One region of the Modestobacter sp. VKM Ac-2979 genome, then DNA from elsewhere that is predicted to be linked to it. Evidence: predicted binding sites of a transcription regulator. Region 1 holds the regulator's gene; the other holds the start of a gene.
The links. The regulator LexA, encoded in region 1, represses DNA repair genes until DNA is damaged. The targets are predictions, from matches to a motif close to TCGAACANNTGTTCGA.

Region 1 (4,181 bases):
TCGACCTGCTGGGCCAGCAGGGCCAGTTGGTGCTCGTCGACCGGCCGCCCCTGGCACGCCCGCCGCACCCCGGCGACGACCTTGCCCCGGGCGAAGGGCTCGCTCACGCCGCTGCGCTTGACGACGGCGAGGACCGCCTCCTCCACCGTGGTGAAGCGGCGTCCACAGCCCGGGCAGGAGCGTCGACGGCGGGTGGTCGCCCCCTCGTCGGTCTCCCGCGAGTCGATGACCCTGCTGTCGGGGTTGTGGCAGAAGGGACAACGCATGTCGATCTCCTCCTTCCCGAGGTGTCGCGCAGGGTCTCGCCGCGGCGTCGTGACACCGTGACCGGGCCCCGACCCGATGGCCGTGCTGTGGACTGGGCCGGGGACATCCGGTGGATGCGCCGGGGACAACGTGTGGAACGACTGTGGATGGCTTACAGCTCTGTAACTACTAGATGTTGTGGTGGAACCGTACGACCACCCCTACAGGTGTGCAAGCCCTGGCGAGCGTGTCGTCTTCCGCATCTGACCCGGGCGCCCCTCGGAGCCCCTCCCGCCACAACCACCGGCGCCTCGGCCGGGCCCTTCGCACCGCGGTGGACACCGGTGCGCCGCCGGTCAGGGCAGCTCGAGCACCTGACCGGGGACGAGGTCGACGTCGGAGAGGCCGTTCACGTTCAGGAGCGCGTCGACGACCGCGCGACGGTCCTCCTCCGGCGCGATCTCGCCGGCGATCGACCACAGGGTGTCCCCGGACTGGACGACGACCATCGTCGAGCCGGCCAGCTCGAGGCCGCCGCCGGGGCCGCCGGACTCGGCGGCGAACGTCGCCGCGGCGACGGACACCCCGAAGGCGATGGACAGCCCGGCGACCACTCGCCGCCCGCGCCGGGTCAGCCGCAACGGCGCCTGTGCACCCGAGGCGGCCCCACCGCCACCCCCTCCCGTGCGCCTCGCGCAGCCGGCGGCGCCCCCGCCCGCAACGCCGACCCGCCGACCAGGGCGCACGTCGGGATGCCCGGGACCCCGCAGGGCCGCCGCAGGGCGAGCCGCCCGGGGCAGGGGTGCAGGCCGACCGCGCACCACGGACCCGGGCGAGTGCGCCACCTGGCGCGCCCCCGGGAACGGGAGCACGACCGCCATCGAGGCCGGGGCGGCCACGGGGAGCTCGAGCTGCGGACTGGCCATCGGGGTGCTCCAGAGGTCTCGCGGTACCGGGTGGTCGAACAGGCGTTCGAACAGAACGTCTGGGCGATGTCTACCGCACACCCCCGACAGGAACACGCCGACACGGCGACTTCTTCGAACACGTGTTTGAACGGAGAGGCCTGAGGCGATACGGTTCCGAGGCGATCGAGGACAGCGTCCGAGGTCCCGGCTCGCCGTGGCGACACGGCCGTCGGTACGGCAGGACGCCACCGGGAACTGCTGCCGAGGCAGCCGGACGAGGAGGACACATGGCGGTCGACGGCCCGAAGGCGCGCGGCGGCAAGAGCCCTTCGCGGCGTGGAGCGTCCAGCCCGGCACCCGCCGACGGCGCAGCGCCCACGGCTGCAGCGGGGGCGGGAGCAGCGGTGCGGGAGTTCCCCGACCGGGCCGCCGACGGCGACGGACTGACCCAGCGGCAGCGCCGGGTGCTCGAGGTCATCCGTGACTCGATCGAGCGCCGCGGCTACCCGCCCTCGGTCCGCGAGATCGGTGAGGCGGTCGGTCTCTCCTCCGCCTCGTCCGTGGCCCACCAGTTGTCAGTGCTGCAGCGCAAGGGCTGGCTGCGCCGTGATCCGAACCGGCCGCGCGCACTCGACGTGCGCCTCCCCGGCGACAGCACCGCGACGACGAACGAGGCCACGGCCGAGGCGCTGGCCGGTTCCGGTGCAGCCAGTGGCGTCGACGACGCCACTGCCCCCCGACCCACGTACGTGCCCCTGGTCGGCCGGATCGCCGCCGGCGGTCCGGTGCTGGCCGAGCAGGCGGTCGAGGACGTCTTCCCCCTCCCCCGCGAGCTGGTCGGCGAGGGCACCCTGTTCATGCTGAAGGTCGCGGGTGACTCGATGGTCGATGCGGCGATCTGCGACGGCGACTGGGTCGTCGTCCGGCAGCAGCCGACCGCGGAGAACGGCGAGATCGTCGCCGCGATGATCGACGGCGAGGCGACGGTGAAGACCTACAAGCGGCGTGACGGGCACGTGTGGCTGATGCCGCACAACGCCGCGTACGAGCCCATCCCGGGCGACGACGCCACGGTCCTCGGCCGGGTCGTCACCGTGCTCCGTCGGGTCTGACCTCGGGCACGGGCGCCGGGCCCGTGCTCAGGCCGGGCTCCGCCGCAGCTTGCCGCCGGCCCACACGAACACGGTGGCCACGGCCGCGGCGATGAGACCGGCGGTCAGCGGCTCGACCCCACCGGCGGTCGCCAGCGACCCGTCGGCGGCCTCGGTGGGCTCCGCCGGGACCGTCCCCGTCAGGTCACCGGTGGCCGGCACCTGGGTGACCACCGCAGGGAGTCCCTCGCCGGCGACGAGCAGGTCCCGGTCGTTCGCCGCGAAGGCGATGGCCTCGCCCTGTGGGGCCTCCGGCAACGCCACCCGCACGGGGGGCCCGGCCAACGCCCCGGCGACGTCGGAGCCGCTCAGCGGCCAGACATAGGCGTCGGTGTAGGTCCGCAGGGCGATCCGCGAGCCGTCCGACGACACGGCGCCACCGGTGACCAGCAGCTGGCCGGCCCGGCCCACCGGGCCGCCCGGTGTGCCGGTCAACGTGAGCCCGAGCGCCGCCACCTTGCTCATCGGCACGGTGGCTCCGTCGCCGAGGGGCGCATCCGGGCGGTACACGGAGCTGGCGCCCAGCACCTCCTTGGTCACCAGGTACGGGGTGCCGTCGGGCGCGAGCAGGAGGGCCTCCGCGTCGTGCGGACCGTCGGGGTAGGTGAGCCTGGTCAGCACGGTGGTCCCGTCGGGGCGCAGACCGATCAGCGCCACCGTCTCCCGGCTCTGCGCGTTGTCCCCGATGTCGGCGAGCCAGATGGTCCCGTCGGCGGCGAGGGCGAGGTCCTCGGGGTCGTACGGGTCGACCTCCGCCGTGCGCACCTCACCCACCGCACAGGCTCCGTCGAGCACCAGCACCTCGGCGCGGTCGCCGCCGTCGTTCATCGCGAGCATCGACTCCCCGGCGCTGGCCAGGCCGGAGAGCTCCGGGAGCCGCGGGTCGGTGATCTCGCACCGGGTGGTCGGCTCGCCGTAGGGAGCGGTCCCGTCGTCGGCGGCCGCCGGCCCGGCAGGCAGCAGTGCGACCAGCAGGCCGACGGGCGCACAGAGGGCGGCGCCGGCCGTCGTCCTGCGGCGGGTGGCGCTGCTACGCCTGGGATCGGCCGGCTCTGGCACGAACCCAGCGTGACATCGCGACAGCGTCCAGTGCGTGAACCACGCCCAACAGCAGCAGTCCGACCGCGAGCCCGACCACCGCGTCGGTGACCCAGTGGAAGTCCAGCGCCACCATGGCCACACCCGTCGCCACCGGCCCCAGCACGCTGAGCAGCCAGGTGGCCCGCTGCACGCCCGCGGGCAGGCCGAACTCGACGGCCTGCCACCGGGCCACCCCCCACATGAGGACGGCGTTCGCCACGTGCCCCGAGGGGTAGCTGGCCCCGTCCGTGTGGAAGAACGACCCGGGGAAGGCCGGGGCCGTACGACCGGTGCCCCACTTGAACGCGTAGACCACGGTGGTGAGCAGGGCCAGCGCAACGACCACCCGGACCAGCGGCACCAGCGTCCGCTGCCGCACGGCGAGCCACCCGACCAGCCCGGCCAGCACCACCAGGATCGTCACCCGCCCGCCGATCTGGGTGACGACCCAGATCGGCCAGTAGGCCCACGAGTCCCGCAGCGCCCACACACTGGTCACCTCGGAGACCCGCAGGTCCATCCGTTCCAGCCACCCGCGGCTGAGCAGGTTGACGGTGACCGCGACGGTGACGAGGGCGGCGAGGACGAGCAGCCACCACGGCGGCCGGCCCACCCCGACCACCGGTGCGACCGGTCGATCGGCAGCGGTCGCCGTCCGGTCCACCGCTCCCCTGGTCATCGCGTCACGGTACCGGGGCCGTGACCTGGTCGTGATCCGCCGGGCTGTCCGCTCGCCCCGCTGCGGGAGCCCGGCACGAACGTGCGAGCGGCAGCGGGGCCCTCCGTCAGTCCTCGG
Region 2 (4,181 bases), on a different contig from region 1:
GCCACTGCGGACACCACCCAGCGATCGACGTCCCCCACGAGCAGCCGGAGGATCGCATAGCTCCATAAGAGGGAGGCGACGGCATCAAGGGCAAACCATTTCCAGCGACGCCACCTTGGGCCCAAGCGCAGCTTCTTCGAGTCCTGGGGCGAGGGTGAAGCGTTGTCCGCGTCGACCTTCGATTTCGTGAGCTGTATTGGCTCCAACTTGTCGAGGATGTTGTGCCGCGGTTCGTCGCCCACTGACTGCCTTCCGCCTGATCCGGTCTCGGACAGTACCTGTGTAAGCCGGTCGGAGCGCGTAGTTGAGCGACCAAGCCGCTGTCAGTTGAAGGGGAGGTCCTAGGGGTTGCTGAGGTTGGTGCAGTCGGTGGGGCCGCCGCAGGCGTGGGCGGTGACGTGGTCCAGGTCGGTCCAGCCGACGCGTTGGCCGCAGTTGGGGAACCGGCAGCGCCGGTCGCGGGTGGTCACGAATGACCGTTGCCGTGCGGTGGGGGTGTAGGCGGTGGTGGCCGGTGGCGGGCCGAGCACCGGACAGCCGCACGGCTGGCTTCCGCTTCCGCTGCCATCGCCGCTGCCGCTGGCTTCGCGGTTGCTGCCACGTTCGGGATGGTGCGGGCAGCCACGGCGGGCGAGGCGGGCCAGTTCAGCCGGGGTGATCGTGCTCAGCAGCTGCCCGTCCGGGCCGGTGAGCGCGTAGGTGAGGCTGCCGCCGTCGGGGGTGGTGAGCCCGAGGGCGCCGACCCGGCCGAGCAGTTCGCGCAGGTGGGCGGCGGTGATCGGCAGCCCGTTCACCCCACCCGGTGCACTGCTGACGCCGGCCAGAGCGGTCAGGTCGGCGGTGACCGTGACGTTCACGGCCACGGCGGGCAGCCCGGAGTCAGCCGGGCGGCGGATCAGTGTGGACAGCACGTGCGCCCGCAGGGCGCCGATCGGGCGGTCATCACCGTCGGCCTTGAGCATCTTCGCGAGTTGGTCGACCAGGTCGTGGCACTCCACGGCCTCATCGGTGGGCAGGTCCGCGGACAGCGTCGACCGGCCGTCGGTGGGGGAGGGGAAGACCCGCACGTCGGCGTTCTTGGCCGCGGCTTCCCGGCGCTCGTCGGCTGCGGCGGCGTCCAGGCGGAGCAGTTCCTCGGTGGCCCGTTTCTCCAGCCGCGCCACCGACAGCTCGCGCGCCTCATCCAGCAGCGCGGCCTCGACCTGGCCGGCGACGGCCGCCGGGGTGTGCTCGAGGACGTCGGCGAGCACCTGGGCCCGGCGCTCGTCCAGCTGCCCGGCGGCCAGGGCGGCGAAGGTGGCGGGCAGCTTCTCCGACCAGGTCAACGCCCGCCGCAACCGCACCGCCGCCGTCCCACGGCCCAGGTTCAGCACCGCAGACAGCTCGGCGAGGAAGAACTCGCTGATCTCCGTGCCATCGAGCTCGGCCGTCCAGCCCAGCCGGCGGGCACCCCGGCTGCCCGGCGGTGGGTCGAAGGTGGCCGGGCGCCGGCCGGCCAGCTGCAGGATCAGCTCGGCTTCCTCCGCGGCGGCCATCGCCCGCTGGCGCTGCACCGACCGCAGTCGGGCCGCCAGCTGCTCATCGGAGGAGGCAGCCTCCCGCGCGCCGTGCGCCGTGCCGGTGAAGCAGACGTCGACCGCCACACCCCAGAAGCCCGGTGGCATCGCCGTCGTCGTCACGCATTCGAACATACGTACGGCGTCTGACAGTTTCGGCGGGAGCGAGGCTGCCGACGGGGTCGACCCGCCCCACCGACCGTGGAGCCGTGCCGGGGCCCGGCTCCACGGTCGGTCTGGTGGCTCGCGCTCGGCCACCGCCGAGGTCAGCGGTAGACGACGTCCACGCTGCGGAAGGCGCCCAGCTCGTGGTCGGCGACGAAGTGCTCGTGGTCGCGGCGCACCCGGTCGGCGGCCTCCTCGGCGAAGCGCAGGACGTCGTCGACGAACAGGTCGCGCCCGCCGATGGCCTCCAGGATCGCCGGCTCGACGTCGTAGTCGACGTTGCCGGTCTCGTCGGACATCGCGTGCGTGTGGGCCAGCACCCGGCCGCAGATTTCCGCGTACTCCTTCCACTCGCTCGTGGACAGCTCGTCCAGGCTGATGTCGTCCCGGAACGGCGCCCGCTCCCGCACCATGAAGCTCTGGCCGTCGATGTCGACGCTCCCGTAGAAGACGTCGCCGCTGACCAGGTGCACCCGCTGGGCGTGCCGGATCCGGTCGCCCTGACCGTCCACCTCGTACCCCGACGGCGGCACCAGGCCGGACAGGGCCGAGCGGCGGGCGCGCTTGAACTCCAGGAGCAGGTCATCCGTGCCGTCGTCGCGCACGCCGGCGATGAGCACGTAGTACCGGGTCAGGCCCAGCGAGGCGGTGCCGGCGCCGCGCCGCTCGGCGACGTCCTTCACCCGCATCCGGCCGGCCCGCTCGGGCACCTCCACCTCGTTCTCGGCGACGTAGCGGTCGACGATCTCCTGGAACTCCTCCCGGCGGCTGCTGACCGGCACCAGTTCCTCGTCGGTGCGGAAGCCGCGCCGGGTCTCCTCCAGGAGGTCCTCCAGCCACTCGGCGCGGCTGGTCTCCAGCGTGCTGCCGATCAGCTCCGCGATCAGCGGCGGGGCGTTGTCCATCCGGAGCTGCTCGGTCTGCTCCTGGCCGTCGGCGGCATAGGCGGCGATCCCGGCCACGTAGCCGCGTACGAACCGGCGGGCGATGGCCCGCTGCTTCTTCTGGCTCTGGCCGGTCTTCTCGGCCGCGCCGAGCATGAACCCCACGGTGCCGCGCTTGAGGTCCCAGGTGAAGGGCGCGTAGTAGGCGTCGTCGAAGTCGTTGACCCCGAAGATCGGCACGTTGTCGGAGCTGGGCATCACGCCGAAGTTGCCGGGGTGGACGTCGCCGAGGGCCAGGACCGTGGGCAGTCGGGCGTCCTCGCCGACCAGGTCGCGGTAGAAGAGCAGGTTCGTGCCGCGGAAGAAGTGGAAGACCGAGCCGGCGAGCTTGTCGAACTTCGCCCGCGCCTCCAGGTCACCGGTGGCGATGCGAGTCTCGTGGTCCTCACGCACGGTCTCCCGTACGTGCACCCGGCGGTCGTTGCCACTGAGCATCCGGGGGATGAGCACCATCTCGCCCCGGGCCCGGGCCTCGGCCAGCAGGCGGAACGCCTCGACCCGCGAGTGCACCGGCCGTGAGCCGTCGCCACGGACGCCGTCGGACAAGGCGCCGCCGGACGCGGCGCCGTCGCCGGAGTCGGACGTCAGCGCGTCGACCAGTTGGTCCTTGGTCATCGACGAGCGTCCGGGTACGTCCTGCTCACGCGCGCGGCGCAGCAGTTCGGTGCGGGTGGCGGACTCGAGGTCTGTGTCCATGCCCCTCCGCCTACCCCGACCCGCCCGGGTGCTGAAACCCCGGCCGGCTGACGGGTCAGTGCAGGTCGCGGCGGGTGAACAGCACGGTGCCCAGGGTCAGGACGACGGCGGTCACCACGGCCATGAAGACGCCGGCCTGCAGGTTGCCCAGCAGGTACTCGGTGGACTCCCCGGTGAACGGGTCGGAGCCGAGGAACAGGGTCAGGCCGTCGGGCACCACCAGCGCCGAGGCGTTGTTGGTGAGCAGCCAGGGCTGCCAGTCCGGGCGTACGGCCCGTACCGCCGTCTCCAGCACCGCGAAGTAGACGAACCCCACCCCGAGCGCCGCGCCGGTGTTGCGCACCAGGTTGGTCAGCCCGAACCCGAGCAGCCCGGTCAGCGTGGTGAGCAGCACCCCACGGCCCCCGGTGGCCAGCAGCTCCGACCAGAACCCGTCGGGCAGGGCGGCCCCGTCGCCGGCGAACGACTGCCAGAGGCCGGCCATCGCCAGCCACGCGCCCTGCGCGACCACGCCGAGGACGGCGGAGGCCACGGCGACGACGACGATCTTGGCGCCGAGCACCCGGGGCCGCCGGGTCTCCCAGAACAACAGCGCGATCATCGACCGGGAGGACCACTCGGCGCCGACGAACGTGGCGCCGATCAGGAAGGCCAGCACCGCACCCGCTGCGCTGAACGCCACGGCCCCGGCGACGCCGTCCGCGGCGAAGGAGAACGGCGCCGGGTCCAGGTACCAGTCGAGGTCGAGGTCCGCGGCGGTGACCGGCGCGCCACACCACTCCTCGGGGGAGACGTCCGCCGGGACGTCGTCCGAGGCCAG

Region 2: the regulator LexA is predicted to act here: its motif matches at 1,684-1,699, upstream of O2W15_RS02440 (HNH endonuclease signature motif containing protein).

Annotation. Positions count from the first base shown of each region.
Region 1 covers NZ_JAPVBO010000007.1:64,097-68,277, reverse strand. Annotated here, with positions in the region: gene nrdR (transcriptional regulator NrdR) at 1-266, opposite strand, end outside; gene O2W15_RS19920 (LysM peptidoglycan-binding domain-containing protein) at 603-887, opposite strand; gene lexA (transcriptional repressor LexA) at 1,442-2,266, shown strand; gene O2W15_RS19910 (hypothetical protein) at 2,294-3,364, opposite strand; gene O2W15_RS19905 (phosphatase PAP2 family protein) at 3,336-4,064, opposite strand; gene hflX (GTPase HflX) at 4,171-4,181, opposite strand, start outside.
Region 2 covers NZ_JAPVBO010000001.1:489,614-493,794, reverse strand. Annotated here, with positions in the region: gene O2W15_RS02445 (hypothetical protein) at 1-242, opposite strand, end outside; gene O2W15_RS02440 (HNH endonuclease signature motif containing protein) at 342-1,679, opposite strand; gene O2W15_RS02435 (DUF2252 domain-containing protein) at 1,823-3,361, opposite strand; gene O2W15_RS02430 (ABC transporter permease subunit) at 3,417-4,181, opposite strand, start outside.